Regions from separate parts of the Pedobacter sp. GW460-11-11-14-TSB4 genome, predicted to be linked through region 1. Evidence: riboswitches for the same ligand, from Rfam matches in the RefSeq annotation. Region 1 holds a riboswitch; the other holds the start of a gene.

Region 1 (5,053 bases):
ATGTAATTAGATGAGCCATTGAAAATCCCACTCAAAGCATGGAATAATTCATTATCATAGTATTCTTCTAAATTTCGAATGATTGGAATACTACCACAAACAGCGCCTTCATACAGTAATGAAGTACCAAGCTCTTGTTGTAAATCTACCAGCTCTTTCAAATGCGTGGCGATCATTTTTTTATTGGCAGATACTACATTTTTACCATTTTTTAATGCGGTAGTTACGATTTCATAAGCCGCATCTGCATCATTAATTAATTCTACAATCGTATTGATCTCTGTATTATTCAGTATTTCGTTGCGATCAGTGGTAAACAGATCCTTATTAAGGGTACGCTTCTTTCTTGGGTCTTTTATCGCGATTTTAATGATCTCCAGGTTCAGGTTCTGGCTTTGGATGATATCCAATAAACCTTGCCCTACAACGCCGAAACCAAATAAACCGATTTTTAAATTCTTACTCATTATTTTAGACTTGATTATACAGATAGCGGGAATACACCGATTAACTGCATGTTATATTATTTTTTGTTTTTTATTGCGCAAATTTTAGCGGCTCTCGTTGTTTTCGCCCTAAACCCTAAACCCTAAACCCTAAACCTTCTACCTCCCTAAGCCGTATGCTGTAATTTGATAATTTTTTTATTCCTGCTTTCCTTAATAAAGTTTCCGATGACGTTAGTCAGGGCATCTGTTTCGATCAAAAATCCATCATGACCATAATCCGAATGCAAGGCACTAAACTCTGCTCCAGGGATATGATCGGCCAGGTATTTTTGCTCTGACAGTGGAAATAACACATCGTTTTCAATACCAATGACTAATGTATTTGCCGTAATTAGTTTTAATGCATCGGCGATACTTTTACGGTTGCGGCCCACATTATGACTATCCATTGCTTTGGTTAAATAATAATAACTATAAGCATTAAAGCGGTTGATCAGTTTTTCTCCCTGATAATTCTGGTAAGAAGACGACCTGAAATTATCTGTCTTATCGTTTACACTTTCTACCTGTGTACTGCCATAAGCACTGTATGTTCTATAACTTAAAAGTGCAATGCTACGGGCAGTTTTTAAACCCTTGCTGCCACCGTTAGGTTGGTTGGCATAAAAAGTTCTGTCGGTAGTAATGGCTAAACGCTGACTTTCGTTAAAAGCAATTCCCCACGGAGAATGTGCTGCATTGGTGGCAATCAAAATCAGGTTTTCGATTTTATTCGGTTCGGAAATACTCCACTCCACAGCTTGCTGACCACCTAACGAACCACCGATTAATAATTTAATATAATCAATACCTAAATGCGATGCCAATAACTGGTGTGCCGATACTAAATCGCGGATGGTAAACTGAGGAAATGAAAGGTAATACGGTAAGCCCGTTACCGGATTGGTACTTAATGGGTTCGAGCTACCATAATGCGAACCTAAAACATTGGCACAAACGATATAATGCTCTTCCGGATTGAACAATGAGTTTTGACCGAATAAACCTTCCCACCATTCAAAAACATCAGCATTGGCGGTAAGTGCATGGCAAACCCAAATCACATTATCTTTATTTGCATTTAATTTGCCATAAGTTTGATAAGCAATCTGCAGGTTACGGATTTTTTTTCCGCTCTCTAATTTGAACTGTTTATTATAGTGATATGTTGATGTTGTACTCATTGTTTTGTTGTATTCGGAATATTAACGGTTAGGCTTGTAAATGCGCTGTTGGAGCGGTAGCTTTAATGGTGGCAAACGCTTGTTCGAAATCGGCTTTAATATCATCAATATGCTCAATGCCGACTGAAACCCTTAAGGCATTTGGTTTAACACCCGCTGCCAATTGTTCTGTTTCGCTTAATTGCTGGTGTGTTGTGGCTGAAGGCTGAATGATCAGTGTTTTTGCATCACCTACATTGGCCAGATGCGATACCAGTTTTAAGTTATCAACTACCTGTGTTGCGTTTTCTTTGCTTCCAGTCAACTCGAACGATAATACTGCACCAAAACCATTGCTTAAATATTTTTTAGCCAGGTTGTTGTATTTGCTGCTGGCCAAACCAGGATATTGAACTTCTTTAACCAATGGATGGTTTTCTAACCAGGTGGCTAATTCTAATGCATTATCTACATGGCGCTGAACGCGGAGCGATAAAGTTTCTAATCCTTGTAATAAAAGAAAAGAATTGAAAGGGGATAAGGCCGGTCCAAGATCTCTTAATCCTTCTACACGGGCCCGGATAATAAACTGGATATTGCCAAATGGTCCGCCGATGCCAAAAACATCGCTAAAAACCAAGCCATGATAACCTTCCGAAGGCTCAGAGAATTGCGGGAATTTTCCATTGCCCCAGTTGTAATTTCCACCATCAACGATTACACCGCCAATACTGGTTCCGTGGCCACCAATCCATTTCGTTGCCGATTCGACCACGATATTGGCGCCATGCTCTAAGGGTTTAAACAAATAACCACCTGCGCCGAAAGTATTATCGACCACTAATGGCAGATCATATTTTTTTGCAATGGCCGCAATTTTTTCGAAATCAGGAACACTAAATGCCGGATTGCCAATGGTTTCTAAAAAGATTGCTTTGGTTTTATCGGTGATTTTGTTTTCAAATTCTTCAGGCACATCAGGATTAGCAAAATCGACATGTATACCCAAACGTTTAAAAGCAACTTTAAACTGATTATAAGTTCCACCGTAAATGTGAGATGAAGAAACGATACTGTCGCCAGCTTCTAATATGTTGTTTAAGGCTATAAATTGAGCGGCTTGTCCTGAGGCCACGGCCAAAGCAGCTACACCACCTTCTAAAGCTGCAATACGTTTTTCGAAAACATCGTTGGTTGGATTCATGATCCGGGTATAGATATTTCCAAACTCTTTTAAAGCAAATAAATTAGCCCCATGTTCGGCATTTTTAAAGCCATAAGAAGTGGTTTGATAAATAGGAACCGCTCTTGATCCAGTTGTAGGATCTATTTCCTGACCAGCGTGTAATTGTAAAGTTTCAAATTTATATGATGTTGACATAATTTCTATTTTTTTTTTGGTGTGATTAGATAGGTGGAAATTAGGGTAATCCTAAAACCTAACAGGGCGTATCCCGATTTCGCGGGACCTTCCAATTTGAAAGAAACAAAAAAGGAAGATTTTTAAATTACTGTATGCAACAGCACATACAAGTAATCGCACGCATCTCGCAACAAATAAAAGAAATAGAAGTCCGTTCTACCTTTTTAAGGTTAGCACTGGGTTCGCTTAGCGATTGAAGATTTAATGTTTTCATCAGTTCTAATTTATATCTCCAAATAACACCATGTTATCCGGTCAGGAATTGGCACCTTCTCTTTCTGAGGGTTGCCAGTGGGTCATCGAGCCAGTCTCTCGCCACTTCTTTATAAATCAACCTGTGAAGATTGACTTTTATTTAGCTTTCTGCCAAATAATATTCCAAATGTCTGAATTTAATTTTAATCCACAAAATAAAATTTCGAAATTACATTAACGCACTGAAAATGAATGGTGTATTTTTATGGTGTGATGACAATGCGAAACTTTTAATAAGAAATTAACGCTTAAAATTCTAAGTTTGTGTTACCTATCTAAATTTAATCATGATGAAAAATACAAAAGCCCTATGTTTAGGCCTGCTCTTTACTGTAATAGGTTTAAGCAGCGCAAACGCCCAATTCGGAGGTTTAAAAGACAAACTGTTAAAAGTAGGCACTGCTCAGGGTGCCAAAGCCTTAGGGGTAGATAAGTTTTTAAAACAGCCCGCTGCCATTACCACCAGCTTTGAAGATGTAAACAGAGAAGGCGAAAAGCTACCTGATTTTATTAATTCATTAAATTTAAAAGCCCAGCCATTATATTTATTGCCTAAAAACCCAGACGGTGGTTTTGTACTTTGCGAAGGTTTATACGAAATGAACAATAAAAGTTATTGTTTAAAAGCCGGAACTTTTGCACCATCAAAAGGCGATGGTTATATGTTTGCACCAGTTTTAGGTCCGAAGGAAGAAATTGTGGTTTCCATACTGAAAAGCGCAGAAAAACATCCTGATGTAGACCAACATGATATTCAGGCTTTACTCTGGACGATCATTGCCAGAACAAAATTTGCCGATTTTAATGGACAGGTTAAGGTAACTGCCATTAAATTATTAACACCAAAACAACTTACCCAATTAGAAGGTGGTGCATTAGGCATTTTACCTTTCGATGTAATGGAAAAAGCCAAAGATCAATTGCCAGCAGGTGTGAGGGCCGTTTTTGAAGCAGAAAATAATATCCGCCAGCTAGTTGCTTCTGGAAATTATACCTATGCAGACATGGAAAAATATGCCATTATAGCGGGGATGGCGCCACCAAGAAGCGATGTACCAAGTGGTATCTGGACCAAACACCCAGACGGTTATTATGTGCGTTATTTCCCTTCGGGTTATTCGATTACCAGGGTGCAGGTTTACGTACCAAAAGAATTACTGGCTGGCGGAACAAAATTGATATATGATGCTGCCGGTGATATTGCCTGCCCGGCCAATACAGGATCGCAACGTTTGGCACAGACTAATGAGCCATTGGAAGCAAATTATTCGTTGAAACTAAGCACAATTTGTAACCCTAAATAAGATATATAAATCCTATAAGGTCTTAAAGACCTTATAGGATTATATTTTAACCCAGCGCCTGTGCTAAATCAGCGATAATATCATCTGCATGTTCTAAACCTACAGAAATACGGAGTAGGTTTTTAGGCGTTTTACTATCAGGGCCTTCTACGGAATAACGGTGCTCGATTAAACTTTCAACACCTCCTAAACTGGTCGCCTGCGCAAATAACTGAACTTTGTTGACCACTTTATGGGCAGCCTCAACATCTCCTTTAACCAGGAACGACATCATCCCACCAAAATCTTTCATTTGTTTCTTTGCAATATCGTGCTGTGGGTGACTTTCTAATCCAGGATAAAAAACAGCTTCAACATTTGGATGTGCGTTTAAATAGTCAGCGATAATCTTTCCATTTTCACAGTGTCCTTTCATGCGGT
Region 2 (5,053 bases), on a different contig from region 1:
CGGAAATGTAATTCACTATTCGGCACTACCCTGGTTAAATTTCACTTCTTTATCACATGCCCGCAATTATGCTTATCACGATAGCTGCCCTAAAATATCTTTTGGCAAGGTTAGAGATGAAAACGGGAGAAAAATAATGTCGGTTTCCATACACGTAAACCATGCCTTGATGGATGGCTATAACGTGGCCCAATTTGTAGATTGTTATCAGGAGCTGTTAAACAAAAAAGAAGTTAACGAATATATTTAACTCACAACTTTACGCAATTAAACCTAAAGCATATTTAATGTTCGGTTAATATTAGGAATTTATTTTCGGCGATGTTTATAGCTGCCGTTATTATTCCTTTTTACCTTTTGGCTGTTGTAGCCATGTGTTATATGGATACCGCTTTTAAGGCCATTATGTTTTTTGTACTGTTGCTTATTGCCACATTTGTACTTTTTCTGTTCATCAATTATCCTATGCAATCGGTGTTTGCGGTAATCTGTTTAATGGCCTTGTTTGCTTTTAAACCTAAAGATTAATTAAAAAGTGAATTATCATTTGCATTCGAGAAAGTATTTGCTATTTTTGCTGCTCGGGCAGGAAGCTTGAAAATTTAAAATTGGGGGATTAGCTCATTTGGCTAGAGCGCTTCGCTGGCAGTGAAGAGGTGATCGGTTCGAATCCGATATTCTCCACCACATTAAAGGCTACCTGTAAGGTAGCCTTTGTCATTTAAAGGGTTTCTTCCCTGGCATAGTAGCTTAAATATCCACCAAAGTTTGTTACATCAACAGTCATAGATATGCAATTTTCATGAGTGTTTTTACAGGTATAACCACTTTTTTTAGACTTTAAATAAAAAGACTACAAAATCTATAGGAATTATATATATTTGCTCCTGCAAGGAATAATTTTGCAGACTTATCCAGAAAGACTGAGGGAAAGGCCCTGTGATGTCTTAGCAACCTGTTGCCAAATAAGGTGCTAAATCCTTCCTCTAACCAAGGAAAGATAAGAAAGATTTCGCTAAAGAATCTGAATGAGCCTGTGGTAAATTTTAAAGATTAAAAAATGAACATTTATTTAAACACCAGCGCTGACGATATCACTCCCGAAAAAGTTTTTGTAGGGATGAAACCTGATATCTTCCAGCTGAAAGGCAACAACTATTTCGAGCGTGTTTTCAGGTAGTTGAGCTTACATGCTGTTTCAACTTTGAACTTAATTATTTTATAAAAAGAACCCATAAAACCAAAAACCATGAAAAAATCACTACTAATTGCCATTAGTATCCTTCCGGTTGCAGCAATAGCACAGAAACCGTTCTCCATTGAGGGAACCCTGAAAAAATCATCAGCCCCCGAAAAAGTATACCTCAGTTATGCTCAGAATGGACAATCGCTTACCGATTCTACAGAATTAAAAAATGGATCATTCTCCTTTTCTGGCCATGTAGCCGATCCGGTTAGGGCATCGCTCTATAGAAAACCAGTTGAAAAAAACGGAAAAAGGGATGTATTGTCCTTTTATCTCGAAACAGGTACCCTTAAACTTGCCACGGCAGATTCTTTAAAAAATGCTTCAATTTCCGGATCGAAAGTAAATGCCGATAATGATAAGTTAAAAGCGTTAACCAAACCTGTACAGGATAAACTTGCAGCCATAAGCGGCGAATTTGGTAAACTTAGTCCTGAACAGAAAAAAAATAAGGCACTAACCGATTCGATTTATAAACGTTATGAAGCAGCAAGTAAGGCGCTGGAGCCAATATACCTTGATTTTGCAAGGAAAAACCCTAAATCTTACATAAGCTTAAACGCAATTCAGCAGATTGCCACCAGTGAATCCGTACAGGCAGAAGCGGAACAGGTTTATGCTGGATTAGATGGGACGGTAAAAGAGAGTAAAGCTGGTAAAGATGTTTCAATTTACTTCAACGCGGTAAAGAAAACCAAAATTGGACTTCAGGCAATCGATTTTACACAAAATGATGTAAACGATAAACCGGTAAAATTATCTGATTTTAAAGGAAAATATGTTCTGGTTGATTTTTGGGCTTCATGGTGCGGACCTTGCAGACAGGAGAATCCTAATGTAGTAGCAGCCTATAATCAGTATAAAGATAAAGGGTTTACCATATTGGGTGTTTCTTTAGATCAGCCTGGGAAAAAAGAGGCCTGGTTAAAAGCCATTGCCGATGACCAGTTGACATGGACACATGTTTCTGACCTAAAATTTTGGGACAATGCGGTAGCAAAACAATATGGAATCAGATCTATCCCGGCAAACTTTTTAATTGATCCAGATGGAAAGATTATCGCAAAAGGACTTCGTGGAGAAGCATTGAAAGAAAAACTGGCGTCGCTTCTGGAGGCTAAAAGTAAATAGATAAGAATACGGTTCAATAAAAATTAATTAATAAGTTTTAGAAATAATAAGAGAAAAAAGACAGCTGCCCTTTTATGCAAAGTGTACAAAAGGTTACCAGATAAATAATAACAGGGGCGATTGAGGCCGCCCCTGAATCAAGTGATTTATCACGGTATGTGACCAATAATGCGACTTAATGTTTAACCACTCAAACAAATATAATGAAAATATCCTAAAAAATTAGTTCGTCAATTAAATGGATGTCCCTTAGCCGTAAACGATTGTATTACTGCTTAAACTATCCTATTCTCCCAAATTACCCCATTTTTCTTCTTAAAGCATTGTGTTGATTTAAGGCTAGGCAGTTTTTCTGTTAGCAATGAAATCGCTGTGGGTAAAATTTCAATATCTGCCATGAATTGGGAACTGGCATCAACATTCATTAACTAAAACCATCATAAATGAAACGAAAGTTATTTTCGCTTATTATACTGTGCCTTTTTGCAGTCTTTAATGCAAGGGCACAAACCAAAGTTATTACAGGAAAGGTAATAGCTGTGGCAGACGGGCTGCCCATTCCTGCTGTTTCTGTAAGAATATCGGGCAGTAAAATTGCCACGCAAACTGATGCAGACGGGAGGTTTTCCATCGTTGCTCCATCATCGGCAAAAACAATTGAGTTTAGCTACCTCGGTTTTGTAACGCTAAGGGAGAATATTGGTGACCGTAAGGCAATCAATATCAGCTTACAAGCCGATCAAACAGGTTTAGAAGAGGTTATCGTAACTGGTTTCGGCCAAACGGTTAAAAAAAGAGACATTACAGGTGCGGTTTCCAGTATTTCGGCAAAAGAGATTGAAAAAGTGCCTTTAATAAGTTTCGATAGGGCCATGCAGGGTAGGTTACCCGGGGTTAGGGTAACCACCAATTCAGGAACACCAGGTGCTTCGGTAAGTGTATTGATCCGCGGAACGGGCTCATTTAACGCCAGTACTGCACCACTTTACATCGTGGATGGTATCCAGATCAATTCGGGAGATTTATCCAGAAGCTTATCTACATCTAATATTTTAAACAACCTGAATCCCGATGATATCGAAACTATTGATGTATTGAAAGATGCTTCATCTGCATCTATTTACGGCTCACAGGCCGCAAACGGCGTAATTATCATCACAACAAAACGAGGGAAAGCAGGGAAAACCGAATTCGATTTCAGTAGTTACTTTGGTTACGCAGAAGAGGTTAACAGACTTGATGTACTTTCTGGACCTGAGTGGCTATCGGTGTACACAGAAGAATATGTTAACCGGTACGGTGCCAATAGCAGCCAGGTTGTTGGTCCTTCTGGTATCAAAACGGTTTTTGGTTCTGATCCGTCTGCCGCACCATCTTATAGCTGGTATGATGCCGCCTACCGGAAAGGCCAGACACAAAACTATCAGTTAACTGCCCGGGGAGGTGACGCCAAAACCAAATTTTATATTTCTGCAGGTCTGTTTGATCAAAAAGGGCAACAGATTCAGCAGGATTTCAAAAGAGGTACCTTTAAAACCAATCTTGAGCACAATGTAAATGACCGGTTATCGCTGGAGGCAAATTTAAACCTGAGTACCTTTACCCAGAATGGAACGCTGAGTGGTTCAACATTTGCAAACCCTTCATTTGGAGCAAACTTTCTGATTCCAACCCAGGCCATATACACCGCCTCGGGCGATTACAATGAACCTTTGCTCGGTGCAGTAGCCACCAATCCAATCAAATCTGCAAATTACGATATTAACAAAGGGACTACCAACCAGCTTCAGGGGATTTTTGCCTTGAATTATAAAATTATTGATGACCTGAAGTTTAGGGCAACAGGTTCGATCGATTATGGAGATATCAAAGAGGACCGTTTTCAGGATCCAAGAACAAGAGATGGTGCCGCACCAAACGGAAGATATACCTTTTTAGATACCGAGTTTAAAAATTACCAAACCAACGCAACTTTAAATTACAGCCACCTGTATGGAGCTAAGCATAAAGTATCTGCTTTGGCAGGTTTTGAGTATCGCCATCAGGTAAACAACTCCGTAACTACCCAGAAAACAGGTTTTCCAAACTATTTATTCAGGACATTGAACGGAGGTACTGTTCTGGCTTCTATTTCGTCGAGCTTTACAGAGTTTAAAAACCTGGGATATTTTGCCCGGGCAGAATATGCTTTTGATGATAAGTATATTGTTAACGGAACAATCCGTTACGATGGAAATTCAAGGTTTGGTGAAAACCAGAAATTCGGGCTCTTTGGATCGGGATCACTTACATGGCGACTTTCAAGAGAGAACTTTTTAAAGGATGTTAAATGGCTGAATGACTGGAAAATCAGAACCAGTTATGGTAAAGTTGGGAATTCGGGTATCGGAAACTTTGCCTCTCTTTCCACCTTTGGTTCGAACTCAGGTTATAATGGTGTAGGCGGGATTTCGCCGGGCGGCCTTCCGAATGTAGAACTTACATGGGAAGACAGTTATACCCTGAATCTTGGTACCGATGTGTCAATATTGAACAATAGGTTAAGTTTTACTGCCGAATATTATAATAAACTGAATAAAAACCTGCTTTTAACGCGTACACTGCCCAGTACAAGCGGTTATAGCGGAGTGAGCGATAATGCCGGTAAAATGCGTAACCGGGGTTTCGAATTTCAGA

What was found. A riboswitch is a leader RNA that binds a small molecule or an ion and turns the genes downstream of it on or off. The one in region 1 is predicted to bind S-adenosylmethionine.
Region 2: it holds a riboswitch for S-adenosylmethionine, as region 1 does, so the genes downstream of both, AC07YT_RS18670 (TlpA disulfide reductase family protein) here and AC07YT_RS01890 (O-acetylhomoserine aminocarboxypropyltransferase/cysteine synthase family protein) in region 1, are expected to answer to the same signal.

The regions. Positions count from the first base shown of each region.
Region 1 covers NZ_JBWKYI010000001.1:438,001-443,053, reverse strand. The annotation lists gene AC07YT_RS01900 (homoserine dehydrogenase) at 1-467, opposite strand, end outside; gene AC07YT_RS01895 (homoserine O-acetyltransferase family protein) at 614-1,672, opposite strand; gene AC07YT_RS01890 (O-acetylhomoserine aminocarboxypropyltransferase/cysteine synthase family protein) at 1,701-3,032, opposite strand; SAM riboswitch class I at 3,296-3,406, opposite strand; gene AC07YT_RS01885 (hypothetical protein) at 3,617-4,633, shown strand; gene AC07YT_RS01880 (trans-sulfuration enzyme family protein) at 4,680-5,053, opposite strand, start outside.
Region 2 covers NZ_JBWKYI010000022.1:4,379-9,431, forward strand. The annotation lists gene AC07YT_RS18655 (chloramphenicol acetyltransferase) at 1-250, shown strand, start outside; gene AC07YT_RS18660 (hypothetical protein) at 322-528, shown strand; tRNA gene AC07YT_RS18665 (tRNA-Ala) at 611-687, shown strand; SAM riboswitch class I at 908-1,007, shown strand; gene AC07YT_RS18670 (TlpA disulfide reductase family protein) at 1,250-2,377, shown strand; gene AC07YT_RS18675 (SusC/RagA family TonB-linked outer membrane protein) at 2,821-5,053, shown strand, end outside.